Regions from separate parts of the Leifsonia sp. genome, predicted to be linked through region 2. Evidence: predicted binding sites of a transcription regulator. Region 2 holds the regulator's gene; each other region holds the start of a gene.

Region 1 (10,430 bases), on a different contig from region 2:
GCGCTCCCCCGTCCAGCTCCAGCGGCCCCGGCAGGTCGGAGAACAGCGGCGCGAGGTCGCCTCTGGTGACCGCGGCGCGCGCCGCAGAGCTGCGGGACGCGAGCTCGGCGTCGGTGAGCCTGCCCTGCGCAGCGTGGGCCTGCAGCGCGCCGACCGCGCGCTCGCGCTCATCGTCGCTCAGGCGCAGCGACGCCCCGGACGGATCGCTGAAGTCAGTCATGGCGCTCAGTATGGCAGGTGCGCTCCGTCGGCCGGGAGGTGTCCTGTCCCGGCAGATCGGCGACCGTTCCGGCTACGCAGAGGAACCACTGGCTCCGCGGCGGACATGAAGGAGGGGTGCGAGCCTGGGCTCGCACCCCTCCGTGTTGGTCTACGTGATAGCCGGCGCGGTGATGAGGTCAGTGCGTGATGCGTGCAGCGGTGTGCTTGCGGGCCCGCAGCCGCCGGTATCTTTGCCCGAGGAAGTAGACCCCCGGCGCTCCGAGCGCGGTCGCGAGAATCGCCTGCATCGTAGCGCCGAGCATTACCAGAATGGCGGCCATAGCGGCGCCGACGAGCAACGATACGAAGAAGTCCTCGACAAGGTAGTAGAGCGGTGACTTCGGTCCTTCAGCATGTGACATCGTAGATCAGCCCGGTCCGACGTATGGGATATTCAAAGCGGGGCGACAGCGCCCGGATTTCACGGTACAATACCAGATCTTACATGGGACTCAGTCGATGAACCCATCGATTCCCACGTCCGTCTCGTCATCTCGCAGTGGCCCGACGATGTCCGCGCGGCGCCGTCTCATCGTATTGCGCGGCACGTGCATCTGCCGGAAATCGTTCTACGAATAGCGGAAACGCAGGCGGACGGCATCGGTATCACAGTGGTCGAGTTCGTTTGACGACGCCGAGAATTAGTGCGGCTGCCAGCCCGACCACGGCGATGATGGAGGCGGTGGTCACGTAGCCCATCGCTGCGCTCGTCTGGTTCATGAGCATCGGCAGGGCGATGATGATCAGCGTGGCAGCAGCGCCGACGAGGATGCCGATTCCGACGAGGACGAGCCTCTCGAGCGTTTTCATGAGCGTCTCCGTTCTGATCGGTGGCACTATTGCGCACAGCAGACGAAGCCTGCAAACGCCAGCTCGACGCCGGTCCCGTTCGCAGCGCAGGCCTGAATCGACCACACGCGGTATTGCATCAACGCTGGCACGATAGCGGTCACCGCGCCAACCCCCAACTCACCGCAGCGGCGATGATGGCAGCGAGTGCTGTGGCACCGACACCGGCTTGCAACGCGCCGACCAGTTGGGGCACCACACACGAACTGAACTTCGCGTGCCCGCCAAGCCAGTCCGTCCACATCGTGCCGACGCCCTGGATGCAGAACGTCACCGATGCCCTGCGACATGACACCGTCGGCCGGGAGGCTTACACTTCTCTTCGAACATATGTTCGAGCCCACCGGCTCGGCACGGAGGGAGGAGGCGTCCCATGACCGACATCGACGAGTCCGTCGCGGTGTGGACGACCGACGACGGCGTCCCCACCCGGCTCGTCTGGCGCGCGACCCGCTACCGGGTCACCGACACCCCGACGGTGTGGGCGGAGATCTGCACGTGGTGGCGGCCGTTCGGCGAGCACCGGTACGGGGTCGGCAGCCTGCCGAGGGAGATCGGCGGCTGGCGGTTCCAGGGCACGAGCGACAGCGGAGACGCGCACGTGTTCGACGTGCGGCACGACCCGGGCGAGCGCACCTGGCGGCTGGTGCGGGTCTTCGACTGACGGAGCGCCTCCCCCACCCGCGGGCCGCGTTCGCCTAGCCTCCACAGGGTGATGGACGACCGCTACGGAACCGATGTGCTCGCGACGGACTGGCGGAGCGCCGGCCGGAAGCCCGTGCCCGAGGTGGAGGCCGTGCGCGACCTCGTGGTCGAGGAGGCGGCGACCGGCTTCTGCGGGGCGATCACGCGCCTGGAGGCGCAGACCGTCGAGCTGGAGGACTACTTCGGCAAGAAGCGCGTCTTCCCGCTCTCCTCCGGCTTCCTCATCGACGGCGCGCCCGTGCGCCTCGTCGTGCCGAAGGCCGGGCAGCAGGGCAGGACGCGCACCGCGTCCGGCTCGTTCGCGGTCGGCGACGCGCCGGCCAGGGTGGCGCGCGCCAGCCGCATCTTCGTGGAGGGCAGGCACGACGCCGAGCTCGTGGAGCGGGTGTGGGGCGACGACCTGCGCGTGGAGGGCGTCGTCGTCGAGTACCTCGAGGGCGTCGACGACCTGGACGCGATCGTGAAGGAGTTCGCTCCCGGCCGCGGCCGCCGGATCGGCGTCCTGGTCGACCACCTCGTCCCCGGCTCCAAGGAGAGCCGGATCGCCGAGCGGGTCGCGCGCGGCCCGTACGGCGCCCACGTGCTGGTGGTCGGCCACCCGTACATCGATATCTGGCAGGCGGTGAAGCCGGCCAGGGTGGGCCTGAAGGCGTGGCCGAGCATCCCGCGCTCGATCGAGTGGAAGCACGGGATCTGCGAGGCGCTCGGCCTCCCGCACGCGTCGCAGGCGGACATCGCGCGGGCGTGGAAGCTGATCCTCGGGCGCGTGAGCACGTACTCCGACCTGGAGCCAGAGCTGCTCGGCCGGGTAGAGCAGCTTATCGACTTCGTCACCGCGCCCGACGCCTAGCGCCCTTCCGCACCGGCACGGCTCCAGCCCCCGCCGTCTGCCACATTTCGCACAATGTCGGCTTCAGCCCCGCCGCCTGCCACATTTGGCACAAATGTGGCCTCCAGCCCCTGCGAACCCCAACATTTGGCACAAATGTAGGGTCCGGGGCGGCGTGTTTGCGAGGTTGTGGCGCACATGTCGGGGGTGCGTGGCAGGGTCGCGCACAGCGAAAATGCATTTGCCAAGTTCGAACATGTGTTCGAAAATAGGGATATGTCCCTGGCAGCCCTCCACACCGCAGACCCGGTCGTCGACCGGGCGCAGGTGCACGAGCTGCAGACCCGCATCCGCCAGATGCAGGCGACCAAGCTGGAGAGCCGGTCGCTGCAGACCCACCCCGCACTGGGGCCGCTGCTGCCCGGCGGAGCGCTCAAGGCCGGGGCCGCCTACTCGGTGCTCGGCTCCACCACGCTGCTGATGGCGATGCTCGCCGGCCCGAGCGCCGCGGGCGCCTGGTGCGGGGTCGTCGGCATGCCGGACTTCGGGGCGGAGGCGGCGGGCCGGTTCGGCATCGACCTGGAGCGGCTGGTGCTGGTCCCGCATCCCGGCGACCAGTGGCTGACGGTCACCGCCGCCGTGGTCGACGTGCTCAGCGTCGTGGTCCTCGCTCCCCCGGCCCGCGCGACGGACGGCGACGTGGCCCGGCTGAGCGCGCGACTGCGCCAGCGCGAGTCGACGCTCGTCGTCGCCGGCGCCTGGCCGCAGGTGGAGGCGACGCTGCGGGTGGCCCGCAGCGGCTGGGACGGGCTCGGCTCCGGCACCGGCTACCTCTCCGCGCGGCGGGTGACCGTGGAGTCCGCGCCGCGCGGCGGCTCCGGCCCCCGGCGCCGCGCCGAGCTGTGGCTGCCCGCGGTGGACGAGAGCTTCCGCGCGTCCGGCCCCACCCGGCTGGAGGCGGTGGGTCCGATCCAGGGGGTCGGCTGATGCGCGAGGTCACCCGCGCGATCGTGCTCTGGTGCCCGGACTGGCCGGTGATCGCCGCCCGGCAGCACCTCGAGCTGCCGGAGGACGTCCCGCTCGCGCTCGTGGAGAAGGGGGTCGTCTTCGCCTGCTCCGCCGCGGCGCGGGCGGACGGGGTGAAGCGCGGGCTGCGGATGCGCGAGGCGCAGGCGCGCTGCCCGCAGCTGGAGGTCGTGCCGTACGACCCGGTGCTCGACGAGCGGGCGTTCGACCCGGTGCTGACGGCGATCGAGCAGATCGCGCCCGGCGTGCAGCCGGTCCGGCCCGGCACCTGCGTCCTGCGGGCGCGCGGGCCGGCGCGCTACTACGGCGGAGAGGAGCAGGCCGCCGCCGAGCTGCTGCGCTGCCTGGACGGGCTGTCGCTGACCGAGGCGCGCATCGGCGTCGCCGACGGGCCGTACGCCGCGGAGCAGGCCGCACGCTCCACGGGCGGGGAGCGCGTGCGCATCATCCCTCCCGGCGGCTCCCCCGGCTTCCTCGCGCCGCGGCCGATCGCCCAGCTGGGGCTCACCGACCTCACCCCGCTGCTGCGCAGGCTCGGCCTGCACACCCTCGGCGACCTGGCCGCACTCGACAGGGTGGACGTGCGCGAGCGCTTCGGCGAGCGTGGCGAGCACGCCCACGACCTGGCCAGCGGCATGGACAGCGCAGGCGTGGTGCCGCGCACCCCGCCGAAGCAGCTGGACCGGGCGATCGAGTTCGAGCCGCCGCTCGACCGCGTCGACCAGGTGACCTTCGCCGTCCGCGGCACCGCCGAGCAGTTCACGGCCGGGCTCACCAAGGCCGGCCTGGTCTGCACGGCGCTGCGGGTGGAGGTCACCGACGAGTCCGGGCGCACGAGCGAGCGCACCTGGCTGCACCCGCGGCTGTTCTCCGCGGCGGACGTCGTGGACAGGGTGCGCTGGCAGCTGCAGGGCTCCGGGCCCACCGACAGCGGCCTCGCCTCCCCGATCGCCCGGGTCGCGCTCGCCCCGGAGGCGGTGGACGACATCGGCCACCACGAGGACGGGCTGTGGGGCGGAGGGGCGGACGAGCGCATCCACCACGGCCTCACGCGCGTGCAGAGCATGATCGGCCACGACGCCGTGCTCACCGCGACGATCGGCGGCGGCCGCGCGCTCGCCGACCGGCAGGTGCTGGTGCCGTGGGGCGACCGGCCGGTCGGCGTGCCGAGCGCCGACCGGCCGTGGCCGGGCTCGCTGCCGGCGCCCGCGCCGTCCACGGTGTTCGAGGTGCCGCGGCCGGTCGCGGTGCTGAGCCCGTCCGGCGAGACGGTGGAGGTGACCGACCGCGGCGAGGTGACCGCGCCGATCGCCGCGTTCTCGGCGACGGGCGCCGCACGGGACGCCAAACCCGTCGACTCGTGGGCGGGCCCCTGGCCGGTGCGCGAGCGCTGGTGGGACGCCTCCCTCGCCCGCGCGATGCACCGCTTCCAGCTGGTCGACGCGGATGGGACGGCGTGGCTGCTCGCCCTCACCGGCACGGCCTGGTTCGCCGAGGCGCGCTATGACTGAGCGCCTCGCGCCGGCCGGGATGGGAGGACTTCGCGCCCGTTCCGGCCCGGAACTCCTCCCCTTTCCGCATCCGACCGGCGTGTCGCGGCGCTCCTCCTCCCCTTCCAACCGTCCCGACACCAGGCGGGGGGCGCGCTGATGGGCTGGAACAATCCGCCGATCCCGTGGGCCGAGTTCGAGCGGCGGCTCTCCGGGCGCCGCACCGGCGAGCAGCCGGAGCGCCCGTCCTCGCGCAAGCGCCAGAAGTACGTCCCGCAGCCGATGCCGGACGAGCCGGAGACGGGTCATGTCGGCTACGCCGAGCTGCACGCGCACAGCAGCTTCAGCTTCCTCGACGGCGCCAGCTCTCCGGAGGAGCTGCTGGAGGAGGCGACCAGGCTGCGGCTGCACGGGCTGGCGATCACGGACCACGACGGCTTCTACGGCGCCGTGCACCTCGCCGAGGCGGCCGAGGCGTACGACCGGGTGAAGACGGTGTACGGGGCGGAGCTGTCGCTCAGCCTCAGCCGGCCGCAGACCGGCGAGGCCGACCCGGAGGGCAGCCATCTCGTACTGCTGGCCAGGCAGCAGTCCGGCTACCACCGGCTCGCGGCGGCGATCACCGCCGGGCAGCTGGCCGGCGAGGAGAAGGGCCGCCCCGTCTACAGCATCGAGCAGCTCTCCGAGCAGTCCGGCGGCGAGTGGATGGTGCTCACCGGCTGCCGCAAGGGCGACGTTCGGCTGGCGCTCGCGGACGGCGGCGAGCGGGCGGCCGAGCGCGAGGTGGCCAGGCTCGCCGAGCTGTTCGGGCGCGACAACGTGCTCGTCGAGCTGATCGACCAGGGCAACCCGCGCGACACGACGGACAACGACATCCTCAGCCGGATCGCGGGGCGGCTCGGGCTGCCGGCGGTGGCGACCAACAACGTCCACTACGCCTCGCCGGCGCAGTACCCACTGGCGACGGCCGTCTCCGCGGTGCGTGCCAGGCGCAGCCTGGACGAGATGGACGGCTGGCTTCCCGCCTCCGCTGCCGCCCACCTGCGCAGCGGACGGGAGATGGCGGTGCGGTTCGCGCGTTACCCGGGAGCGGTCGAGCGCACCGTCGAGGTCGCGGACGACCTCTCCTTCCGGCTGCGCAGCGCCCGGCCCCGGCTGCCGAAGCAGGAGGTGCCGGAGGGGCACACGCCGATGAGCTGGCTGCGCGAGCTCACCTGGCGCGGGGCGGCGGAGCGCTACCCGGACCTGGAGAGCACCCCGGCCAAGCGCGAGCGCATCCAGCGCGAGCTCGACGTGATCGAGGCGAAGGACTTCCCCGGCTACTTCCTCATCGTCCACGACATCGTCCAGTACGCCCGCAGCCAGGGCATCCTCTGCCAGGGGCGCGGCTCTGCCGCGAACTCGGCCGTCTGCTACCTGCTCGGGATCACGGCGGTCGACTCCATCAAGTACGACCTGCCGTTCGAGCGCTTCCTCTCCAGCATGCGCGAGGAGGAGCCGGACATCGACGTCGACTTCGACTCCGACCGGCGCGAGGAGGTCATCCAGTACGTCTACCGCAGGTACGGCAGGCACAACGCCGCCCAGGTCGCCAACGTGATCACCTACCGGCCCAAGAACGCGGTGCGCGACATGGCCAAGGCGCTCGGCTACTCCACCGGTCAGCAGGACGCGTGGAGCAAGCAGATCGACTCGTGGAGCCGCGTCGCGACGACGGACGACCACGACATCCCCGAGCCGGTGGTCGACCTCGCGCAGCAGGTGCTGAAGTTCCCGCGGCACCTCGGCATCCACTCGGGCGGCATGGTGCTCACCGACCGCCCGGTCGGCGAGGTGTGCCCGATCGAGCACGCGCGCATGCCGGGCAGGACGGTGCTGCAGTGGGACAAGGACGACTGCGCGTGGATGGGCCTGGTCAAGTTCGACCTGCTGGGGCTCGGGATGCTCTCCGCGCTCGACTACGCCATGCGCACCATCGAGGCGTCGCTCGGCGAGGCGTGGACGCTGGAGCGCATCCCCAAGGAGGAGCAGGGCGTGTACGACATGCTCTGCCGGGCCGACTCGATCGGCGTGTTCCAGGTGGAGAGCCGCGCCCAGATCGGGACGCTCCCCCGGCTGCAGCCGCGCAGCTTCTACGACCTGGTCATCGAGATCGCGCTGATCCGGCCGGGGCCGATCCAGGGCGGCGCCGTGCACCCGTACATCCGCCGCAAGCTCGGCAAGGAGCCGGTGACCTACCTGCATCCCGCGCTGGTGCCGGTGCTGGAGCGGACGATGGGCGTTCCGCTGTTCCAGGAGCAGCTGATGCAGATGGCGGTCGCTGTCGGCGGCTGCACGGCGGAGGACGCCGACCTGCTGCGCCGCGCGATGGGCTCCAAGCGCGGGGTGGAGCGGATCGGCGCGCTGAAGGCGAAGCTGTACGACGGGATGGCGGGAAACGGCATCACCGGCGACGACGCGGACGCGATCTACGAGAAGATCGAGGCGTTCGCGAACTTCGGCTTCGCGGAGAGCCACGCGATCAGCTTCGCGCTGCTGGTCTACGTGAGCTCGTGGATGAAGCTGCACTACCCCGGCGCGTTCCTCGCCGCCCTGCTGCGCGCGCAGCCGATGGGCTTCTACTCGCCGCGCACGCTCACGGCCGACGCCAGGCGGCACGGCGTCGTCGTGCGCCGGCCGGACATCCAGCTCTCCGGGGTGTTCCCGCTGCTGGAGCCGATCGATCCCTCCCGGCCGGGCCCCACCGGGTCGGCGGCGTGCCTCGAGCACGACCAGCCGCCGGTCGGCCGCTTCGAGCGCGCGGTGCCGCTCGACCACGCCGCGCACCGCAGGGACGCCGGTCACGCGGTGCGGCTGGGGCTCGCCGGGGTGACCGCGATCGGCGAGAAGCTGGCGGAGCGCATCGTCGCCGAGCGCGAGGCGGGCGGTCCGTACGCCGACCTCGGCGACCTGGCGCGCCGCACCGGCCTGAACACCGCGCAGCTGGAGGCGCTCGCCGCAGCCGGCGCGTTCGAGGGCTTCGGGCTGAGCCCGCGCCAGGCGATCTGGGAGGCGGGCAACGCGGCGCAGGAGCGCCCGGAGTACCTCGCGGGCACCACGATCTCGGTGCAGCCGCCACTGCTGCCGATGCTCTCCCCCGCCGAGCAGCTGGCGAGCGACCTGTGGGCGACCGGGGTCTCCCCGGACGACCACCCGATCCGCTTCCTGCGGCCGACGCTCACCGCGCGCGGGGTGCGGGCGGCCGACACGCTGGCGACGGCGGAGTCCGGCAGGCGGATCGAGGTGGGCGGGGTGGTCACGCACCGGCAGCGTCCCGCCACCGCCGCCGGCGTCACGTTCCTGAACCTCGAGGACGAGACCGGGCTGGTCAACGTGGTCTGCCCGGTCGGCGTGTGGAACCGCTACCGCCGGGTGGCGAGGCAGGCTCCGGCGATGATCGTCCGCGGCATCCTGGAGCGCAGCGAGGAGGGCGTCGTCAACGTGGTCGCCGACCGCCTGGAGCCGCTGGACTCCGCCATCCGCACCACCTCCCGCGACTTCCGCTGACCGCGCCGGACGCTGAAGGGCACGTCATCGTCGCCTTCTCGGGTGAGAAGCGACGACGACGTGCCCTTCGAGGAGACGGATCAGGCCTGCTGCAGGACCGCCTGCAGCTCGAGCGTGATGGTCACGTCGTCGCCGAGCAGCATGCCGCCGGTCTCGAGCGCCGCGTTGTAGGTGAGGCCGAAGTCCTCACGGTTGATCTTGGTCTTCGCGGTCGCGCCGGCCTTGTAGTTGCCGTACGGGTCCTGGCCGAAGCCGCCGAAGTCGAACTCGAAGGTGACCGGCTTGGTGACGCCCTTGATGGTCAGGTCGCCGTCCACCAGGAACTCGCCGTCCTCGTGGCGGACGCCGGTGGAGACGAAGTCGATGGTCGGGAACTCCTCGGCGAGGAAGAAGTCGCCGGTGCGCAGGTGCGCGTCGCGGTCGGCGTTCTTGGTGTTGATCGAGGCGACGTGCGCCTTCGCGGTGACGGTGGACTCCAGCGGGTTCTCCGCGGTGACGAAGCTGGCGTCGAAGTTCTCGAACACGCCCTTCACCTTGCTGATCATCAGGTGGCGGATGCTGAAGCCGACCTCGCTGTGGGTGGGGTCGATGGTCCACGTGCCGGCCTTGTAACCGGGGATGTCGATCGTCATTCGTGGGTCTCCTTGGATCTGGTCTGTGGTGACGACAAGCCGTCGAAGTGTATGCAAGCGCATCGACCGGCACGCTATTCCGGAAATCCGAAAAAAAGTTGACGCGTCACCGCTGAGGCGCGAGCGAGCGGCGCAGCTGGAGCACCGCACGGGCGTCCGCGTCGATCGTCGACGCCGGGATCGCGCCCCTGACGACCGCGGCGACGACCGCGTCGATCATGGCGGCGGGGTCGGTGCCGGAACCCTGCACCATCAGGATCATCGTGTTGCCGGCCGCGAGCGCCTGCACCGCGTTCGCCCCCGCGTCCCGGTACTGCGGCAGCCCGGTGTCCTGCAGCATCCGCATGTCGTCGGTGATGGTCACGCCGTGGAAGCCGAGGTCGTCCGCCAGGATGCGGTGCCAGGCCGGCGAGAGCGACGCCGGGCGCGCATCCACCCCGCTGTAGACCAGGTGGCCGAACATCACGAGCTCCGCGCCCGCGTCGATACCCGCGCGGAACGGGGGCGCGTCCTGCGCCGCCCAGCGCGCCGCGTCCACCGGCGCGGTCGGCACGGTCAGGTGCGAGTCGGCGTCGGTCTCGCCGTGCCCGGGGAAGTGCTTGATCGTGCTGAGCACCCGCCCGCGCTCCCCCGTCACCGACGCCGCGACCCGCGCGGCGGCGGACGCCGGGTCGGTCCCGAGCACACGCCCGAAGATGAACGAGGACGAATCGGCGGTCACGTCGGCGACAGTGCCGAAGTTCACGTTCACCCCCGCCTGCTCCAGCAGCGCCGCGCGGGCCGCGAAGGCGTCCTTCGTCGCCTGCGGCGGCCGGCCGCGCAGGACCTCGGCGCCCGGCGAGCCGTCCCAGGGCAGCCGGGTGACGTCGCCGCCCTCCTCGTCGGTGCCGATCAGCAGCGGCAACTCCGGGTCGGAGGCGCACGCGGCGGCGGTCTGCGCGGCGAGGGCGGCGGGTGTCGCGGGGATGTTGTCGCCCATCAGGATCAGCCCGCCGAGCCCGTAGCGGTCGGCGAAGGCCCGCAGCGCGGCACCGTCGGTGCCCGGTCCGTGCAGGATGAACAGGCTCGCGACCTCCTGCCGCAGCGTCATGT
Region 2 (10,430 bases):
GCTCGAGCCGCGGCAGCCAGCGCTCCAGGATGGCGTGCAGCTCGTTCTTGCCGACGCGGATGGGCGGATTCGACCAGATCGTCGTGAAGGCGACGTCGTCGGGAACATCCTCCGGCGCCACCGCGTTGATATTGTCGAGACCGAGCTTCTGCGCGTTCCTGCGCACCACATCCAGGGCTCGGGTGTTGACGTCGACCGCCCAGACGGTCGCATGAGGGGATTCGAGAGCAAGTGTGAGAGCCAGCGGCCCCCAGCCGCAGCCGAGGTCGAGGAACTGACCGCCGGGCGGTGCGGAGGGCACATGGTCCAGGAGCACTCGCGTACCCGTATCGATGCGCTCGGGGCTGAAGATCCCGTTGGCCGTCACCAGCTCGTACGTCTGGCCCGCCAGGCGCGCGGTGAACGGCCGCAGATTCAGTTCGCTCCCGGGCGCCGGGGAAAAGTAGTGATCTCCCGAAGCCATAAGAGGACCGTACAGGACAGACACGAACAGACAAACTAGGGTTGACCCGGATCGGGGACGATATATGACCGAACGAACGAACATCGAAGAACACACCGCGGACGACGTCGTCGCGCGGGTTCTGGCGACCGAGGACAGCCGGGCGGCGGTGACGCTGTTCGGCGCGGACACGCAGGGCAGGCGGGCGCAGGCACTGCAGGAGCAGGACGCCGACGGCGGCCTGCACGACGGCGAGCAGTTCGACAGGGAGGAGCGCGCGGCACTGCGCCGCGTCTCCGGCCTCTCGACCGAGCTCGAGGACGTCACCGAGGTCGAGTACCGCCAGCTGCGGCTCGAGAACGTCGTGCTGATCGGCGTCTACTCGCAGGGCTCCCTGCAGGACGCCGAGAACTCGCTGCGCGAGCTCGCGGCGCTCGCCGAGACCGCCGGCGCCGCGGTGCTGGACGGGCTGCTGCAGCGCCGTCCGCATCCCGACCCGAGCACGTACCTCGGCCGCGGGAAGGCGCAGGAGCTGGCGGGGATCGTCGCCTCGCTCGGCGCCGACACCGTGATCGCCGACACCGAGCTCGCCCCGAGCCAGCGCCGCGCGCTGGAGGACGTGGTGCGGGTCAAGGTGATCGACCGCACGGCCGTGATCCTGGACATCTTCAGCCAGCACGCCAAGAGCCGTGAGGGCAAGGCGCAGGTCGAGCTCGCGCAGCTGGAGTACCTGCTCCCTCGCCTGCGCGGCTGGGGCGAGTCGATGTCCCGGCAGGCCGGTGGCCAGGTCGGCGGCGCGGGAGCCGGAATGGGCTCGCGCGGTCCCGGTGAGACGAAGATCGAGCTGGACCGCCGCCGCATCCACTCGCGGATGGCGAAGCTGCGCAAGCAGATCGCCGGGTTCAAGCCCGCCCGCGAGGCCAAGCGCGCCAACCGCAACCGCAACGCGGTGCCCTCCGTGGCGATCGCCGGCTACACCAACGCCGGCAAGTCCAGCCTGCTGAACCGCGTGACGAAGGCCGGCGTGCTGGTCGAGAACGCGCTGTTCGCGACGCTGGACGCCACGGTGCGCCGCTCGGTGACGGCCGACGGCCGGCTCTACACGCTGGCCGACACCGTCGGCTTCGTGCGCAACCTGCCCCACCAGCTCGTCGAGGCGTTCCGCTCGACGCTGGAGGAGGTGGCCGACAGCGACGTGATCCTGCACGTCGTCGACGGCTCGCACCCGGACCCGGCGTCGCAGCTCGCGACCGTGCGGGACGTGATCGGCGAGGTCGGCGCCAGGGACATCCCGGAGATCGTGGTCTTCAACAAGGCCGACCTGATCCCCGCGGACGACCGGCTGGTGCTGCGCGGCCTGGAGCCGGGCGCGATCTTCGCGTCCGCGCGCACCGGCGAGGGCATCGACGAGGTGCTCGCGGCGATCGCGCGACTGCTGCCGGACCCGTCCGTCGAGGTGGAGCTGGTCGTGCCGTACGACCGCGGCGACCTCATCTCCGCGCTGCACGAGCGCGGACGGGTGCTGGAGACGGCGTACGTGGAGGAGGGGACGCGCGTGAAGGCGCGCATCCTGCCGGAGTACCAGGCGGCGTTCGAGCCGTTCGCCGTGTAGCGATCACGCGCTGCAGCGCGCCGCAACAGGCGCCGGACGAAGGCCGGGCGGACCCAACGTGTCGGAAGATGACACGAGGGGTTTCCGCCCGGCCTTCCGCGTTGCTAGGGTGCCGTATCAACGCGAAGCGGGCGACCGCTGACGTGGTGCGACAGCCGAGCCCGGCACCCGCTGACTGAATCCCCGCCGTCCGGCCGGACGGCGGGAGTCCGTGCCGCTGATCGACCACCTGAGGACGCCATGAGCTGTACCACCGCGCGGTTCTCGTTCGAGCTCTACCCGCCCCGCTCCGAGCGAGCCGCAGCCGCCCTGCCCGCGACGATCGACCGTCTGGCCGCAGCCGGTCCCGACTTCATCTCGGTGACCTACGGCGCGAACGGATCCTCGCGCGGTTCCTCCCTCGACGTGCTCCGCTACATCCTCGAGAACACCGACGTGAGCCCGATGGCGCACCTCACGTGCGTCGGATCGTCGCACGAGGAGACCAACCGGCTGATCCGGGAGTTCCTGGACGCCGGGATCCGGCGCTTCCTCGCGGTGCGCGGCGACCCGCCCGCCGGGCTCGCGGCGGGGGACGAAGGCCTGGGCGACATCCGCAGCTCCGCCGAGCTCGTCCAGCTCATCCACCGGGTGCAGGCCGAGCGCGTCCCCTATGGCGAGCTCCCTGTCCCCGGGCTGCCGGCCAGGACGGTGCTGGAACACCGCGAGCACGTGCAGATCGCCGTCGCGGCGTTCCCGAACGGGCACCCGGCGTCGCGCTCGGTCTCTCAGGACATCGATGCTCTGCTCGCCAAGCAGGCGGCCGGTGCGAACCTCGGGATCACACAGCTGTTCTTCCACGCCGAGGACTACCTGCACTTCGCCCAGCGCGCGAAGGAGGCGGGCGTGACGTTCCCCATCCTGCCCGGCATCATGCCGGTGACCTCGCCCGCGCGCCTGAACCGGATGCTGGAGCTCAGCGGCGAGGACCTGCCGAGCGACCTGGCCATCCAGCTGGAGGTCGAGCCCACGGAGGAGGGCCGTCACGAGATCGGCGTCGCCTGGGCCGCTGGGCTCGCGCAGCGCCTGCTCGACGGCGGTGCCCCCGGCCTCCACCTCTACACGTTCAACCAGCACGCCGCCGTGCTGTCCGTCCTCGAGCGCGTGGGCATCGGGCCCGTCGCCGCCGACACCTCCACCACCCCAACCGAAAGCGAACCAGCATGACCGACACCACCACCCGCTCCGCCTTCCCGGTCGGGACGATCATCGGATACCCGCGCATCGGGCGGCGCCGCGAGCTCAAGAAGGCCGTCGAGAGCTTCTGGGCGGGGAGCATCGACGAGGCCGAGCTGGAGGCGACCGCGGCGTCACTGCGCGCGGCGACCCGCGAGCGGCTCGCGGTGCTCGGCCTCGGCCGCGACGACGCCGCCATCCCGGAGACCTTCAGCTACTACGACCAGGTGCTCGACGCCGCCGTCGCGGTCGGCGCCGTGCCGAGCCGCTTCGCGGGCCTCGTCGGCGCGGACGGCTCCGTCGACCTCGCCGGCTACTTCACGATCGCGCGCGGCGAGGGCGAGAACGCTCCGCTGGAGATGACCAAGTGGTTCGACTCCAACTACCACTACCTGGTGCCGGAGATCGGTCCGGAGACCCGGTTCCGCCTGGCCTCCGACCGCATCGTCCGCCAGTTCGAGGAAGCGAGGGAGGCCGGCTTCGTCACGCGGCCGGTCATCGTCGGCCCCGTCACGTTCCTGCTGCTCAGCAAGGCGTCGGACGAGGCGCCGGAGGCCTTCCGCCCGCTGTCGCGGCTCGACGACCTGCTCCCGGTCTACCGGGAGCTGCTCGCCCGCCTCGCCGCCGCCGGCGCGCCCTGGGTGCAGCTGGACGAGCCCGCGCTGGTGAGCGAGAGCATCGAGGACGAGCGCGCCGCCGTGCTGGCGGCCACGCGTCGCGCGTACGCGGAGCTGGGGGGCGCCGCCGAGCGTCCCGGCCTGTTCGTGGCAGCGCCGTACGGCAGCCTGGACGACGCGCTCCCCGTGCTCGCCGGCTCTCCGGTGGAAGCCATCTCGCTCGACCTGGTGCGCGGCAGCATCCCGAGCGGGCTGGACGCGGAGACCGCGAAGGCGCTCGCCGGGAAGACGATCGTCGGCGGCGTGATCGACGGGCACAACATCTGGCGCGGCGACCTGGAGGGCGCGTTCGGCGCGCTCACCGAGCTGCTGTCGCTCAGCCCGGACGTCGCGGTGTCCACCTCCACGTCCCTGCTGCACGTGCCGCACGACGTCGAGGACGAGCCGGAGCTCGATTCCCGGCTGGTGAGCTGGCTCGCCTTCGCCGATCAGAAGGTCGCCCAGGTCGCGACGCTCGCCCGCGGGCTGGTCGACGGCCACGAGGCCATCCAGCCGGAGCTGAGCGCGGCGACGGCGGCGCTGGCCGACCGCGCGGGCGCGCCCGGCGTGCGCGTGCCGGCGGTGCGCGAGCGCGAGGCCGCGCTCACCCGCGCCGACTTCCGCCGCGGCCACTATGAGGACCGGCTGGCGGCGCAGGAGCAGGCGCTCGGCCTGCCGTTCCTGCCGACGACGACGATCGGGTCGTTCCCGCAGACCTCCGACATCCGCCGGGCACGGGCCCAGCTCGCCGCCGGCGCGCTGAGCGAGGCGGAGTACCTCGGCCGGATGCAGGCGGAGATCAAGCGGGTCGTCGACCTCCAGGAGGAGATCGGGATCGACGTCATCGTGCACGGCGAGCCGGAGCGCAACGCCATGGTGCAGTACTTCGCCGAGAACCTGGCCGGCTTCGCGGTGACGAAGAACGGCTGGGTGCAGTCGTACGGGTCCCGCTGCACGCGTCCCTCCATCCTGTGGGGCGACGTCTCGCGGCCCAAGCCGATCACGGTGGACTGGTCGACGTACACGCAGTCGCTCACGGCGAAGCCGGTCAAGGGGATGCTGACCGGGCCGGTCACGATCCTCGCGTGGTCGTTCGTGCGCGACGACCAGCCGCTCGGCGAGACCGCGCGGCAGGTCGCGCTCGCGCTGCGCGACGAGATCGCCGACCTGGAGGCGGCGGGCATCCGCGTCGTCCAGGTGGACGAGCCGGCGCTGCGCGAGCTGCTGCCGCTCAAGCGTGCGGCGCAGCCCGAGTACCTGGAGTGGTCGGTCGGCTCGTTCCGGCTCGCGACCTCCGGTGTCGCGGACGCCACGCAGATCCACACCCACCTCTGTTACTCGGAGTTCGGCGTCGTGATCGACGCGATCAGGAACCTGGACGCCGATGTCACGAGCATCGAGGCGGCGCGCAGCCGCATGGAGGTCGTGCATGACATCCAGCGCTCGGGCTTCGAGCACGGCATCGGCCCCGGCGTGTACGACATCCACTCGCCGCGCGTGCCGTCGGTCGCCGAGGTGACCGAGCTGCTGCAGACGGCGCTCAGCGCGATCCCCGGCCGTCAGCTCTGGGTGAACCCGGACTGCGGCCTGAAGACGCGCGGCTACGACGAGACGGTGGCGTCGCTGCGCAACATCGTCGAGGCGACGCGGGGCGTGCGGGCGACGGCGGGCGCGCAGGTCTGACCTCCGCGCGTTCCACGCGTGCCGTGATCCGCGCCGTGCGTCAGGATGGACGCATGGTGCGGATCACGGACGCCGAGTTCGAGGCGCTGGTGGGCGAGGTGTTCGACGCGCTGCCGGAGGACATGGTCCGGCCGCTGGAGAACGTCGCCATCCTGATCCAGGACCAGCCGGCGGGCGCGAGGCCGCGGCTGTTCGGGCTGTACAGCGGGCACCCGCTAACGCGGCGCGGGGTGTACGGCTTCGGCGAGCTGCCGGACCGGATCACGCTGTTCCGCAACAACCTCGAGGCCAGCTGCTCCACCGTCGAGGAGCTGCGCGGCCGGGTGCGCGTCACCCTCGTCCATGAAATCGGCCACTACTTCGGCCTCACCGACGCCCGCCTCCACGACCTCGGCTGGGCCTGACGCGGGCGAGTACGCAGAAAGTCCGGACCTGAACCGATTCAGATCCGGACTTCCTGCGTACTCGACTGCTAGACGGCGCGGAGGACGGCCACGACTTTGCCGAGGACCTGGGCGTAGTCGCCGAGGATGGGCTCGAAGTTGGAGTTGCGGGGCAGCAGCCAGGTGTGGCCGTCGCGCTGGCGGAACACCTTGACCGTCGCCTCCTCGTCGAGCATGGCGGCGACGATGTCCCCGTTCTCGGCCGTGTTCTGCGCGCGGACGACCACCCAGTCGCCGTCGCAGATGGCCGCGTCGATCATCGACTCGCCGACCACCTTGAGCATGAACAGCTCGCCGTTCCCGACCAGCTGACGGGGGAGCGGGAAGACCTCGTCCACCTGCTGCTCGGCGGTGATCGGCACGCCGGCGGCGATGCGGCCGACCAGAGGGACCATCGCGGCGTCGCCGACCGGGGTCTGGTTCTCGAAGTCCGGAGTGGGGGCGGACGGCAGGTCGATCAGGATCTCGAGGGCGCGCGGGCGGTTGGGGTCGCGGCGCAGGTAGCCGCTCAGCTCGAGCTGGTTCAGCTGGTGGGTGACGGAGGACAGGGAGGAGAGGCCGACGGCGTCGCCGATCTCGCGCATGCTCGGCGGATAGCCGCGCTGGCTGACCGAGCGCTGGATCACGTCGAGGATCGCGAGCTGCTTCTCGCTGAGGTTCTTGCGCCTCCTGGTGCCCCGCGGAGCCTGATTCTCGTTCGACACGCTCGTCCCTTCGTGACCGTCGCCGCACCCGGCGGACCCGAATGTCGGTGGTGCCTGGTTACCTGAACCCCAGACAATCGAAACTGTATCCACGATGCAGCGGCAGAACAAACATGTGTTCGAGTGTGTCTCGAAATTCATGCGGAATTCCTTCGCGGCCTCGCTCTTGCGGTTTCGAACATTCGAAGATACATTCGGAACAAAGCTTCGCAAGAGGCCTGAGGAGGTCACGACCATGAGCAGCACAGCGCTCAGCCACGGGGCGGTCATCGACGCAGCGTTTCTCTCCGCCGCGGATGCCGCTCCGGCCCGCACCACCGCCCAGCCGTCCGGCGCACGCGTCCGGCTGCGCCTCACCCGCCGCGGCCGCGCGGTCCTCACCGCGCTCGTCGCCCTGCCGATCGTCATCGGCGCCTTCGTCTTCGCGCTCAACGGTGGCGGAGCCGCCGCCTCCGGCGACCGCACGCACGTCTCCTTCCAGCACGTCACTGTCGAGTCCGGCGACTCCCTCTGGACCGTCGCCGAGCGCATCGCCCCCAACGCCGACCCGCGCGACGTGATCGCCGCGCTCGTCACCCTCAACGGCCTGGACTCCGCGGTGGTCTCGCCCGGCCAGGACCTCGCCATCCCGACGCAGTACGCGCACTGAGCGCGCTGCCCGGCCGGAAGGCGCCGAGGGGCACGTACTTGTCGCTTTCGCGGTCCGGAAGCGACGACGACTCGCCCCTCGCGAGCCGGTGGGGGAGCGCGGCGTAACGCGGGGGCGGCGCTGACTACCATGGAACGGTGACCTCTCTCTCCGATCTCCCGATCCGCGACGACCTGCGCGGTCGCACCCCGTACGGTGCGCCGCAGAAGGTCGTCCCCGTCGCGCTGAACGTGAACGAGAACACGCATCCGGTTCCCGAGGACGTCGCCGCCGACATCGTCGCGCGGGTCGCCGCCGCGATCGGCGGGGTCAACCGGTACCCCGACCGCGAGTTCACCGAGCTGCGGACGGCCTTCGCCGGCTACCTCGGCCACGGGCTCACCGCCGAGAACATCTGGGCGGCCAACGGATCCAACGAGGTCCTGCAGCACATCCTGCAGGCGTTCGGCGGCCCCGGCCGAAGCCTCCTCGGCTTCGCGCCCACGTACTCCATGTACCCGCTGCTCGCCTCGGGCACCGGGACGGACTGGATCGCCGCGCGCCGCGACGCCGGGTTCGAACTCAGCCCCGAGACGGCGGCCGAGCAGATCGCGCGGCTCGACCCGGACATCGTGATCCTGTGCTCGCCGAACAACCCGACCGGCACGCCGCTGTCCCTCGCCACCATCGAGGCCGCGTACGACGCCGCCCGCGGCATCGTGATCGTCGACGAGGCGTACGCGGAGTTCATGCCGGAGGGCGAGCCGTCCGCGCTCACGCTGCTGCCCGGCCGCCCGCGCCTGCTGATCTCCCGCACCATGAGCAAGGCGTTCGCGTTCGCGGGCGCCCGCGTCGGCTACCTCGCCGCCGACCCCGCCGTCGTCGACGCGCTGCGGCTCGTCCGCCTGCCGTACCACCTGTCCGCCATCACGCAGGCGGCCGCCCTCGGCGCGCTCGCGCACGCGGACGAGATGCTGGCGATGGTCGGCGAGATCCGCTCGCAGCGCGACCGGCTCGTCTCCGAACTGGCCCGGCTCGGCTACACGCCGCACCGCAGCGGGAGCAACTTCGTCCTGTTCGGGAACGTCGCCGACCCGCACGCGGTGTTCGAGGCGCTGCTGGAGCGCGGCATCCTCATCCGCGACGTCGGCATCCCGAACCACCTGCGCGTGACCGCGGGCACCGAGGCGGAGACGACCGCCTTCCTCGAGGGCCTCGCCGCGCTCGGCCGCCCGGCGCCTGTGGATGCGGAGCGGACGTCCAACCCGGCCCCAGTAAACTCGCAGTCATGACGAATCGCACCGCCACGCTGCAGCGGGAGACCAGCGAGTCGAGCATCGAGCTGAGCCTCGACCTCGACGGGACCGGCTCCTCCGACATCTCCACGTCGGTGCCGTTCTACGACCACCTGCTCACCGCGTTCGCCAAGCACTCGCTCACCGACCTGCGCGTCCGCGCGACCGGCGACACCGACATCGACGTGCACCACACCGTCGAGGACGTCGGCATCGTGCTCGGCCAGGCCATCCGGCAGGCGCTCGGCGACAAGTCCGGCATCTCCCGGTACGGGGACGCGCTCGTCCCGCTGGACGAGGCGCTGGTGCAGGCCGTCGTCGACATCTCCGGCCGCCCGTACCTCGTGCACACCGGCGAGCCCGCCGGCTTCGAGCTGCACCTGATCGGCGGCCACTTCACCGGGTCGATGGTGCGTCACGTCTTCGAGGCGATCTCCTTCAACGCCGCCATCACCACGCACGTCACCGTGGTCGGCGGACGCGACCCGCACCACATCGCGGAGGCCGAGTTCAAGGCCTTCGCGCGCGCGTTCCGGCAGGCGAAGGCGTTCGACCCGCTGGTGTCCGGCATCCCCTCGACCAAGGGCGCGCTGTGAGCGCCCCCGACGTCGTCGTCTTCGACTACGGCAGCGGCAACGTCCACTCGGCCGTCAAGGCACTCGAGGAGGCCGGCGCGAACGTCGAGCTCACCGGCAACCGGCGCCGAGCGCAGGAGGCGGACGGCCTGCTGGTGCCGGGCGTCGGCGCGTTCACCGCGGTGATCGACGCGCTGCGCGCCTCGCACGGCGATGAGGTCATCGACCGCCGGCTCGCGGGCGGGCGGCCGGTGCTCGGCATCTGCGTCGGGATGCAGGTGCTGTTCGAGCGCGGCGTCGAGCACGGCATCCAGGCCGAGGGCCTCGGCGAGTGGCCGGGACAGGTCGACCTGCTGAAGGCGGACGTCGTCCCGCACATGGGCTGGAACACGGTGCAGGCGCCGGAGGATTCCGTGCTGTTCGACGGCATCCGCGACGAGCGCTTCTACTTCGTGCACTCCTACGCCGTCCAGGACTGGACGCTGGAGGTCACCGGCCCGTTCCCGAAGCCGCGCGTGACGTGGGCCGAGCACGGGGCCCCCTTCGTCGCCGCGGTGGAGAACGGCCCGCTGACCGCGACGCAGTTCCACCCGGAGAAGTCCGGCCAGGCCGGACTGCGCCTGCTGCGCAACTGGATCGGCTCCCTGTAGCCGTCTCACGCCCCACCCGTCCGCGCCGCGGACCAGAGCGAGGAAACACATGAGCGAATTCAACACGACGCCCCGGCTCGTCCTGCTGCCGGCGGTCGACGTCGCCGACGGCAAGGCGGTGCGCCTCACGCAGGGCGAGGCCGGCAGCGAGACCAGCTACGGCGACCCGGTGGACGCGGCGGCCGAATGGGCGGACGCCGGTGCGGAGTGGATCCACCTGGTGGACCTGGACGCGGCGTTCGGGCGCGGCAGCAACCGCTCGCTGCTGAAGAAGGTGATCCGGCAGACCAAGGGCGTCAAGATCGAGCTCTCCGGCGGCATCCGCGACGACGAGTCGCTGGAGCAGGCGCTGGAGATCGGCGCGACGCGCGTGAACCTGGGCACCGCCGCGCTGGAGAACCCGGAGTGGGCCGCCAACGTGATCGGCCGGTTCGGCGAGGCGATCGCTGTCGGGCTGGACGTGCGCGGCACGACCCTCGCGGCCCGCGGCTGGACCCGTGAGGGCGGCGACCTGTGGGAGGTGCTGG
Region 3 (9,584 bases), on a different contig from region 2:
GGGAGGGGATGCGGGTCAGGCGGTGGCGTAGCGGTCGGCGACGGCGAGGGCGGCGTCGATCGCGGCCAGGCCGCGGCGCAGCTCGTCCTCGGTGATCACCAGCGGCGGCGCGATGTGCACGCGGTTGAAGTGCGTGAACGGCCAGACGCCGGCCTTCTTGCACGCGGCGGCGACCTCCGCCATCGGGGCGGCGTCCGCACCCGCCGCGTTGAACGGGACGAGCGGCTCGCGCGTCCCACGGTCCCGCACCAGCTCGAGCGCCCAGAACAGGCCGCGGCCGCGCACCTCGCCGAGCGACGGGTGCCTCTCCAGCCACGACGTGATCTCCGGCTCGACGACGCGCGCGCCGAGGTCCCGGACACGCTCCAGGATGCCGTCGCGCTCGAACACCTCGAACGTCGCCACACCGGCCGCGCAGGCGAGCGGGTGCCCGGAGTAGGTCAGGCCGCCCTGGAACGACACGTCGTCGAAGAACGAGGCGATTTCGTCCGAGATGACGACCCCGCCGAGCGGGACGTATCCCGAGTTCACCCCCTTGGCGAAGGTGATCAGGTCGGGCACGACATCGAACGCGTCCACGGCGAACCACTCGCCGAACCGGCCGAAGCCGACCATCACCTCGTCGGCGATGTAGACGATCCCGTAGCGGTCGCACAGCTCGCGCACGCCGGCCAGGTAGCCGGGCGGCGGGACGAGCACGCCGTTCGTCCCGACCACCGTCTCGATGATGATCGCGGCGACGGTGGACGCGCCCTCCAGCACGATGACGTTCTCGAGGTGCTCGAGGGCGCGCTGCGTCTCCTCCTCCTGGGTGGTCGAGTGGAACGCGGATCGGTACGGGTACGGACCGAAGAAGTGCGCGACGGACGGGTCGCTCGGCTCGTTCGCCCAGCGCCGCGGGTCGCCGGTGAGCGAGATGGCCGTCGCGGTGCCGCCGTGGTACGAGCGGTACATCGAGAGCACCTTGCGGCGCCCCGTGACGCGGCGGGCCAGGCGCACGGCGTACTCGTTCGCGTCGGCGCCGCCGTTGGTGAAGAACACCTTGTTCAGGCTTCCCGGCGCGACGTTCGCGATCCGGCGCGCGAGCTCGCCGCGCACGTCGTTCGCCATCGACGGCTGGATGGTCGCCAGCCGGCCGGCCTGCTGCTGGATGGCGGCGACCAGGTCCGGGTGCTGATGGCCGAGGTTCAGGTTCACCAGCTGCGAGCTGAAGTCGAGGTAGGCGTTGCCCTGGTAATCCCAGAACGTGGAGCCCTCGCCCGCCGCGACGGGCAGCGGGTCGATCAGGGCCTGCGCGCTCCAGGAGTGGAAGACGTGGCTGCGGTCGTCGCTGCGCACCTGGGTCTCGGCGTCCGCGTCGCCGAAGGCGTGCTCGTTTCCTCTGCGGTCGGTGAAGCCCGTGCGGGCGGTGGCGCCGATGGTGTCGGTCATGCTGTCCTCCGTGTGCTGCTCAGGAGTTGCCGGGGAAGGCGAGCTCGATCTTCGAGTGCTGCGGTTCGGGCCAGCGCGTGGTGACGACCTTGCTCCGCGTGTAGAAGTGGAAGGACTCCGGTCCGTAGATGTGGGAGTCCCCGAAGAGGGAATTCTTCCAGCCTCCGAACGAGTACGCACCGATCGGCACGGGGATCGGCACGTTGATCCCGACCATCCCCACCTCGATCTCGAACTCGAACCGGCGCGCCGCCCCGCCGTCGCGCGTGAAGATCGCGACGCCGTTGCCGTACGGGTTGCCGTTGACCAGCGCGATCGCCTCGTCGAACGTGTCGACGCGGACGACGGAGAGCACCGGCCCGAAGATCTCGTCGTCGTAGACCTTCGTGCCAGGCTTCACGTTGTCGACCAGGCTGACGCCGACGAAGAAGCCGTCGCCGTCGAAGTCGCGCTTCGTGCCGTCGACCACGACGGTCGCGCCCTGCGCCTCCGCCTCGGCGACGTACGAGGCGACCTTGTCGCGGTGCTCGCGCGTGATCAGCGGCCCCATCTCGCTGGCCGGGTCGGTGCCCGGACCGATGGCGAGCGATCCGAGCCTGCGCTCGATGGCGGGCACGAGCCGGTCGCCGACGTCGCCGACGGCGACGAGCACGCTGACCGCCATGCAGCGCTCGCCCGCGGAGCCGTAGGCGGCGGAGACGGCGGCGTCCGCCGCGGCCTCGATGTCGGCGTCCTCTAGCACGACCATGTGGTTCTTCGCCCCGCCGAGGGCCTGGACGCGCTTGCCGTTGGCGCTCGCGCGCTGGTAGATCGAGCGGGCGATCGGGGTGGACCCGACGAACGAGACCGCGGCGACGTCGGGGGAGTCGAGCAGCGTGTCCACCGCCTCCTTGTCGCCGTGGACGACGTTGAGGACGCCGTCGGGCAGCCCGGCCTCGCGGAACAGCTTCGCCAGGAACACCGACGCGGACGGGTCCTTCTCGCTCGGCTTCAGCACGACGGTGTTGCCGCACGCGATCGCGCTGGCGACCATCCACAGCGGCACCATCACCGGGAAGTTGAACGGGGTGATGCAGGCGACGACGCCGACCGGCTGCTTGACGCTGTGCACGTCGATCCCCGTGGAGACCTGCTCGCTGTACTCGCCCTTGAGCTTGTCGATCAGGCCGGACGCGAACTCGACGTTCTCCAGGCCACGGCCGATCTCGCCGGCGGCATCGGAGAGCACCTTGCCGTGCTCGCTGGTGACGATCGCGGCGAGCTCGTCGCGGCGCTCGGTGAGCAGGTGACGCAGCCGGAACAGCACATCGGCGCGCTTGGTCAGGCTGGTCGCCCGCCACTGCGGCAGCGCGGCCTTCGCCGCCGCGATGGCGGCCTGGACCTCGGCGGAGCTGCCGAGCACGACGTCGTGCTGACGCGCGCCCGTCGCCGGGTCGAAGACGGGGCCGAGGCGCGCCGGCTCGCCGGTCTCCTCGCCGTTCACGAAGTGGCGGATCAGGGCCACGGGACCTCCTGGGTGGTGTCGGCCGGACGGATTGCCCGGCTCGGGAAGTAGGCTTGCATCCCAATGATCACAGAGCGGAGGTCGAGGTCGGGATGCCAGATCGTCGGAGCTTGAGCGCGGACAACACACATCGTCCGGAGCCGCAGCCCGCGCTGCTGCCGACCGTGCGCGACGTGCTGCGGATGGACGCGGTCGCGGGCGCACTGCCGGAGGTGGTCGCGGGGGAGGACGGCCTGGACGCGCGCGTGCGCTGGGTGCACGTCGCCGAGATCGTCGACGCCGCGCGTCTGGTCGCCGGCGGCGAACTGCTGCTGGCGACCGGCGTCGGCTGGCCGTCCGACGACGCCGCGCTGCGCGCGCTCGGGCGACGGCTGGTCGAGGCGGGCATCGCCGGGCTGGTGCTGGAGCTGAGCGAGCGGATGCCGTCGGCGCCGGACGCGCTCGCCGCGGAGTTCCGCGCCGCCGGCCTCCCGCTCGCCGTGCTGCACAGGGAGGCCAGGTTCGTCGCGATCACCGAGGCGGTGCACGCCAGGATCATCGACGAGCAGATGGTCGCGCTGCGGGCGAGGGACGAGCTCCACGCGCTGTTCACCGAGCTGAGCCTGCGCGGCAGCCCCGCCGACTTCATCGTCGCGCAGGCCGCCCGCGTGCTCGGCTGCCCGGTGGTGCTGGAGGACACCGGCCACCAGGTGATCGCCGCGGAGAACCTCGGTGACGGCGACGCGGAGCTCGTGGACTGGGAGCAGCGGTCGCGCCGCGCGCACCGTGGGGCGGGCGAGGCCGGCTGGACCATCACGCCCGTCGAGGCCAGGGGCATGCGCTGGGGCTACCTCGTCGCCCTGCCCGGCGCCGCGCATCCCGCCGGCCGCTCGACGGTGCTGGAGCAGGCGGCGGTCGCGCTCGCGCTCAGCCGGCTGGCCGACCGCGACGACGACGAGTGGACACGGCGCAGCCACGACGCGCTGCTCGGCGCGCTGCTCGGCCGCCGCTTCGCCGGCGAGGGCGGCCTGACCGCCCGGTTCGCCGCGGCCGGCTTCCCGGTGACGGACCGGGTGCTCACCGGCATCGCCGTGCGCCCGCGCCCGGGCACCGCCGAGGCGGGGAACGTGCCAGGCGCCACCGCGGCCGGGCGCGCGGTCGACGCGGTGCGCGCCGCCGGAGCGCAGGCGGTCGCGGCCGGGCACCCGGCCGTGCCGGGGCTGCTCGTCGTCGCCGTCTCCTCGCGCGGCGACCGGGAGCCGTCGGATGCGCTGCTCGCGGCGCTCGCCGGGCCCGATTCCGCCGCGGTCGGCGTCGGATCCGCCGCGCACGGCATCCCGGGGCTGCTCGCCTCCATCGAGGAGGCGGTCGAGCTGGCGGCGCGGGCGACGCCCGGCCGCGGCCGCGGGCCCGTCGTCCAGCGCGCGGAGCGCCGGCCGCTGCTGCGCCTGGTGACCGCCTTCGGCAGCGACCCGCGGATGCTCGAGCACGCGGAGACGATGCTGCGACCGCTGATCGACCACGACCTGGCCACCGACGGGGATCTGATCGAGGTGCTCCGGGCGTACCTCGCCCATCCCGGCAACCGCACGAAGGCCGCCGCGGCGAGCCACCTCTCGCGCTCGGTGTTCTACCAGCGGATCGCGCTCATCGAGGACCTGCTGGGCTTCGACCTCGACGACGGCGAGACGATCGGTGCGCTGCACGCCGCCGTGCTCGCGCGCCCGGTCAGGCGCTGAACGCGGCCGATACCTCCTCGTGCGGTAGGGCGTAGCTGCGGTGGCCGTCCCTGCCCTCCACGTCGCGCGCGGCCACCAGGGCGTTGGCGACCGCCTCCTCCACCGCCTCGACCGTCGCCGCGTACAACGGATCCACCCGCCCCCACGGCAGTGCCAGCACCGCGTCCGGCGCGGCGTCGGGTCCGGTCGGCATCCGGGACGTGAACGCGCCGGCGTTGGCCGTGGAGAACGCGAGGAAGATGTCGCCGGAGAAATGACTGCCCGTCGTGCCGGTGCGGGCGAGGCCGAGCGGGACGCGCCGGGCGACGGCGGCGAGCTGGCCGGGCAGAAGGGGGGCGTCGGTTCCGACGACGGCGATCACGCTCCCCGCCCCGGGAACGGCCGCTGCTCGCTCGCCGTCGCGCTCGAACCAGTCCGTGGTCTCCATCGGATTCGGTGCGGAGGAGCGACGGCCGAGCGGGACGCCGGCGAGGCGCAGTTCGGCGCGGGAGCCGAAGTTGGCCTGCAGCAGAACGCCGACCGTGTACCGTTCGTCGCCGATCGTCACCAGCCGGGAGGCGGAGCCCGTGCCGCCCTTGAAGCCGTAGCAGTTCATGCCCGTCCCCCCGCCGACGGAGCCCTCTGCGACCCGGCCGGCGGTCGCCGCATCGATCGCTGCGCCGGCGTCGGAGGAGGAGACGTGCCCTCCGTTGATGTCGTTCAAGTAGCCGTCCCAGGTCTCGCCGACCACGGGCAGCTGCCACTGGACCGCCAGCTCGGGACGCTCGCGCACGATCCAGTCGATGACGCCGCGATGGACGCTGCCGACCGCGTGGGAGTTGGTCAGCAGCACCGGGAGGGACAGCGACCCGCTCTCGTCGATCCAGCTGCGTCCGGTGAGCTCCCCGTTGCCGTTGAGCGAGAACGTCGCGGCCGCGCACGGGATGCCGACACCGGCGCGGCCCCGAGGCAGGACCGCGGTGACTCCGGTCTGCACGGCGCCGGAGGAACGTGTCACGAAGCCGACCTCGACGCCGGGCACATCGGTGATGGCGTTACGGACGCCGGGGGTTCCATCGAAGGGGACGCCGAGGTCGCGGGCGCGGACGTGATTCATGCGCACAGCATAGCCGAACTGAACACATGTTCAATTCTTTGCCGATAAGCCAATAGAAGCATTGACTTAAGCGACCTGAGTCTGTTGAATGCCTGTTCAATACCCACCTTCAACACCGGCAATGACGCCGGTTCGAGAGGAGCATCATGTCGCAGCACGACGACAGCAGCGCGGCGGTCTCCGCGGAGGCCGACCGGGCGAAAGCGGGAGAGGCCGGGCAACCGGGTGCGGGGCGGCTCGGCGCCGGCCGCCTGGGAATCTGGGGCATCGTCTTCTTCGTCATCTCCGCCGCCGCGCCACTCACGGTGGTGGTGAGCGCTGGACCGACGAGCTTGCGGATGGGTGGGATCGGTGCGCCGGGGGCGATGCTCACCTGCGGGCTCGTGCTGATCCTGTTCGCCATGGGCTTCACGGCGATGTCGCGCTACGTCACGAACACCGGCGCGTTCTACGCCTATGCGGCGCGCGGGCTGGGCAAGCCGGCAGGAATCGGCACGGCACTGGTCACCGTCTTCGCCTACGGCTTCCTCTGCGTGTGCTTCTACGGCTTCGTCGGGTTCTTCGCCCAGTCCACGTTCGCCGCTCTCCTCCACATCGACCTGCCTTGGGGCGTCTACTCGGTCGTCGCGGCGCTCGTGGTTGCGCTGCTGGGCTACCGCAGGATCGACGTCGGGGCCAAGGTGCTCGGCGTGCTGCTGACCCTGGAGGTGGCGATCCTGCTGGTGCTGGCGGTCGCGGTGCTCGCACAGGGCGGCCCTGAGCCGGTGTCGTTCGCCTCCTTCGACCCGGGCAACGTGTTCTTCGCCGCGGGCGCGGGAAGCCTCTTCGTGGTCGGCTTCGGCGCCTACCTGGGCTTCGAGGGCACTGCGATCTACGCGGAGGAGGCGAAGCGTCCCGAGCGCACGGTCCCGGTCGCGACGTACATCGCGGTGGCCTTCCTCGCCCTCTTCTACGCGTTCACGTTCTGGGTGCTCACCGTTGCGTTCGGTGTCGACGGCGTGCTGAGCCTCGCGCGCGGCGACGCGTTCCAGGACATGGTGTTCACGGCCGGCGGGCAGTTCCTGGGGGAGTGGGCCACGGTCGCCATGCAGGTGCTGATCGTCACGAGCTTCTTCGCCTGCCTGCTGGCGTTCCACAACGCCTGCGCGCGCTACCTGTACTCGCTGGGACGCGAAGGGCTGCTGCCCCGGGCGCTCGGCCGCACGCACCGGAACACGCAGTCCCCGTACGTCGCCAGCCTGGTGCTGTCCGCGGTCTGTCTGGTCGCCGTGCTCGTGTGCGTCGTCGCAGGGGCAGATCCGTTCCTCGGGCTCGCCATCTGGGCCTATGCCACGGGTGTGGCGGGTCTGGTGTTCGCGCAGGGGGTGGCAGCGGTCTCGGTCGTCGGCTTCTTCGCCAGGGACCGCCGTGGACACTCGGTGTGGCGCGTGATCGTGGCACCGGCGCTCGGAGCCCTCGGCCTTATCGTCGGCTTCATCCTGATCGCGACGAACTTCGAGATCGTGACGGGGATGGAAGGGCCGGTGAACGCCGTTCTGCTGCTGCCGACTCCGATTCTCTTCGTCGGCGGCATCGTCGGCGGTCTCGCTCTGAAGCGTGCGAAGCCCGCCCGCTACGCTGCGCTCACTACGATGGCAACGGGCGCGCCGGCAGCCGGCGGCGGGACGGGAGAGCGGTGACGGCAGCACGCCAGCGGCGGCGCGATGAACTCGTCTCGGCGACGCGGCGAGTCGCGCGGGAGCGCGGCGTCGCTGCAACGAACGTGCGCGCCGTCGCTGCAGAGGCGGATGTCAGCGCGGGAGCCGTGCTGTACTACTTCAAGAGCTTCGACGAGCTGATGTTCGCGGCCGTCGAAGGCGTGGTGGAGGAGTTCTACGAACGCCGCGCCGCGATCGTCGAGGGCGTCGCGGATCCGCGCGAGCGCGTCGTCGCCCTGATCGAGGCCGGTGTCCCCGACACCATCAGCGACGACCTGCGAATCGTCTACGAGAGCATCCCCCTGCTGCGCGAGCGGCCGCAGTACAAGCCGCTGCATCGTTCGATCGTTGAACGTCAGGTCATGCTCTACCGGTCGACCATCGAGCTCGGCGCGGGGCTCGGCGTCTTCCGCCTGGCCTCGGACGCCGGGACGATCGCTCGCAATCTGGTCGCGCTCGAGGACGCGTACGACCTCTACCCGCTGATCGGAGTGGAGTTGGACCGGGCGCGCACCCGCCGCAACGTGCTCTCCTATGCCGAACTCGCCCTGGGCTGCACCTTCGGGCCGCCGGACGGGCCTTCCGAAGCGCCTCGCTGACGGTGCAGTCGCCCCTCGCCGTCACGCGACGGGCTCCCGACACCTGCTCACGAGTCGAAGCCGAGCCCGACCGCGTCGAGCGTCCGCAGGAACAGGTTGCGTCGGCCCTCGTGGTGATCGGCGCGGTCGAGCGACCAGCGGGTCAGGGCGATGCCGAGCGCGGCGGCCGGCTCCGGAGGGAACGGCAGCGGCCTGCTCTTCACCAACGCGAGCTCGGTGCGCTCGGTGCTGCGCCCGTCCAGGAGGTCGAGCATCACGCGCGCGCCGAAGTGCGTCGCCGCGACTCCGAGGCCGGTGTAGCCGGTGGCGTAGGCGACCGTCCCGCCGCGGGCGGTGCCGAAGAACGCGCAGAACCGGCTGCACGTGTCGATCGCGCCGGCCCAGCGGTGCGTGAACGTCAGCCCCTCCAGCTGCGGGAACGTCGTGAAGAAGTGCGAGGCCAGCCGGCGGAACGTCTCCGGCCGGTCCTCGTAGCGCTCCCTGACCCGGCCGCCGTAGTGGTAGACCGCGTCGTAGCCGCCGAACAGGATGCGGTTGTCGCGCGTCAGCCGGTAGTAGTGGAACTGGTTTGCGGAGTCGCCGAGCCCCTGCCGGCCCGACCAGCCGATGGCGGCGAGCTGCTGGGCCGAGAGCGGCTCGGTCATCAGCACGTAGTCGTAGACGGGGACCGTGGCGAGCCGGTTGCGCTTGAGCAGACTCGGGAACACGTTCGTGGCGAGCGCGGTGCGCCGGGAGCGCACGACGCCCTGCGGCGTGTACAGCGTCGTCCCCTCGCCGATCCCCTCCACGGGGCTGTGCTCGAAGATCTCCACGCCGGCCGCCTCGCACGCGCGGGCCAGCGCCCTGGCGAGCTTCGCCGGGTGGACGAGGGCGGAATCCCTGGTGCGGAGCAGCCCGCCGAGGTAGCTGGGGGAGTGCACCTCGGCCTGCCCGGCTGCAGCGTTGAGGAAGCGGGCGTCCTCGCCGGCCTCGGCGGCGGCCTCGCGCAGCCACGGCACCTGGTGCGGCTCGGTCGCCAGGTCGATCGCGCCGTTGCGCTCGAACTCGGCGTCCATCCCGAGCTCGGCGATGGTGGCCCCGATCTCGTCGAGGTTCGCCATGCCGAGCTCCTGCAGCCGGTCGAACTCCTCGGGGAAGCGGCTGCGGCCGTTCTCGTCGCCGTGCGTGAGGCTCGCCTCGCAGAAGCCGCCGTTGCGGCCGGAGGCGGCCCAGCCGATGCGCCTGCCCTCCAGCAGCACCACGCGCGCGCCGGGGTTCTCGCGCGCGGCGAGCAGCGCCGTCCAGAGCCCCGAGTAGCCGCCGCCGACCACCGCGAGGTCGCAGCTGATGTCGCCGGTCAGACGCGGGTAGGGATCGCCCGGGGCGTCCTCGATCCAGTACACGCCCTGCCGGGTCGGGGCGAGCGCGTGCGCGACGACGGATGCGTCGGGACGGCGGCGTTCGAACACGGTGGATGCCACGGCGAGCCTCCCAGGTTTTCTCTCTCCGGTCATTCTGCCGGACGGGCGCGCGCGTGTCCGTCGCGAATCCGGCGGGGGA

Evidence for each region. Region 2 encodes LexA, which represses DNA repair genes until DNA is damaged. Its sites were predicted from a motif close to TCGAACANNTGTTCGA; they were not measured.
Region 1: a site for LexA is predicted at 1,433-1,448, ahead of ACTHMF_RS05570 (DUF6504 family protein). Genes of this name have one in related genera too.
Region 3: a site for LexA is predicted at 5,768-5,783, ahead of ACTHMF_RS03825 (DmpA family aminopeptidase). Genes of this name have one in related genera too.

Annotation. Positions count from the first base shown of each region.
Region 1 is NZ_JBQCGZ010000054.1:44,640-55,069, reverse strand. It holds gene ACTHMF_RS05585 (DUF1707 domain-containing protein) at 1-220, opposite strand, end outside; gene ACTHMF_RS05580 (hypothetical protein) at 399-623, opposite strand; gene ACTHMF_RS05575 (hypothetical protein) at 868-1,071, opposite strand; gene ACTHMF_RS05570 (DUF6504 family protein) at 1,484-1,774, shown strand; gene ACTHMF_RS05565 (DUF3097 domain-containing protein) at 1,826-2,665, shown strand; gene ACTHMF_RS05560 (hypothetical protein) at 2,921-3,631, shown strand; gene ACTHMF_RS05555 (DNA polymerase Y family protein) at 3,631-5,181, shown strand; gene ACTHMF_RS05550 (error-prone DNA polymerase) at 5,320-8,706, shown strand; gene ACTHMF_RS05545 (YceI family protein) at 8,787-9,338, opposite strand; gene ACTHMF_RS05540 (glycoside hydrolase family 3 N-terminal domain-containing protein) at 9,445-10,430, opposite strand, start outside.
Region 2 is NZ_JBQCGZ010000100.1:7,062-17,491, forward strand. It holds gene ACTHMF_RS10975 (class I SAM-dependent methyltransferase) at 1-463, opposite strand, end outside; gene hflX (GTPase HflX) at 528-2,054, shown strand; gene ACTHMF_RS10985 (methylenetetrahydrofolate reductase) at 2,295-3,260, shown strand; gene metE (5-methyltetrahydropteroyltriglutamate--homocysteine S-methyltransferase) at 3,257-5,608, shown strand; gene ACTHMF_RS10995 (metallopeptidase family protein) at 5,662-6,012, shown strand; gene lexA (transcriptional repressor LexA) at 6,081-6,755, opposite strand; gene ACTHMF_RS11005 (LysM peptidoglycan-binding domain-containing protein) at 6,991-7,404, shown strand; gene ACTHMF_RS11010 (histidinol-phosphate transaminase) at 7,542-8,675, shown strand; gene hisB (imidazoleglycerol-phosphate dehydratase HisB) at 8,672-9,274, shown strand; gene hisH (imidazole glycerol phosphate synthase subunit HisH) at 9,271-9,903, shown strand; gene priA (bifunctional 1-(5-phosphoribosyl)-5-((5-phosphoribosylamino)methylideneamino)imidazole-4-carboxamide isomerase/phosphoribosylanthranilate isomerase PriA) at 9,953-10,430, shown strand, end outside.
Region 3 is NZ_JBQCGZ010000037.1:160-9,743, forward strand. It holds gene ACTHMF_RS03810 (aspartate aminotransferase family protein) at 16-1,431, opposite strand; gene ACTHMF_RS03815 (CoA-acylating methylmalonate-semialdehyde dehydrogenase) at 1,451-2,935, opposite strand; gene ACTHMF_RS03820 (PucR family transcriptional regulator) at 3,046-4,653, shown strand; gene ACTHMF_RS03825 (DmpA family aminopeptidase) at 4,643-5,749, opposite strand; gene ACTHMF_RS03830 (APC family permease) at 5,896-7,428, shown strand; gene ACTHMF_RS03835 (TetR/AcrR family transcriptional regulator) at 7,425-8,045, shown strand; gene ACTHMF_RS03840 (NAD(P)/FAD-dependent oxidoreductase) at 8,093-9,505, opposite strand.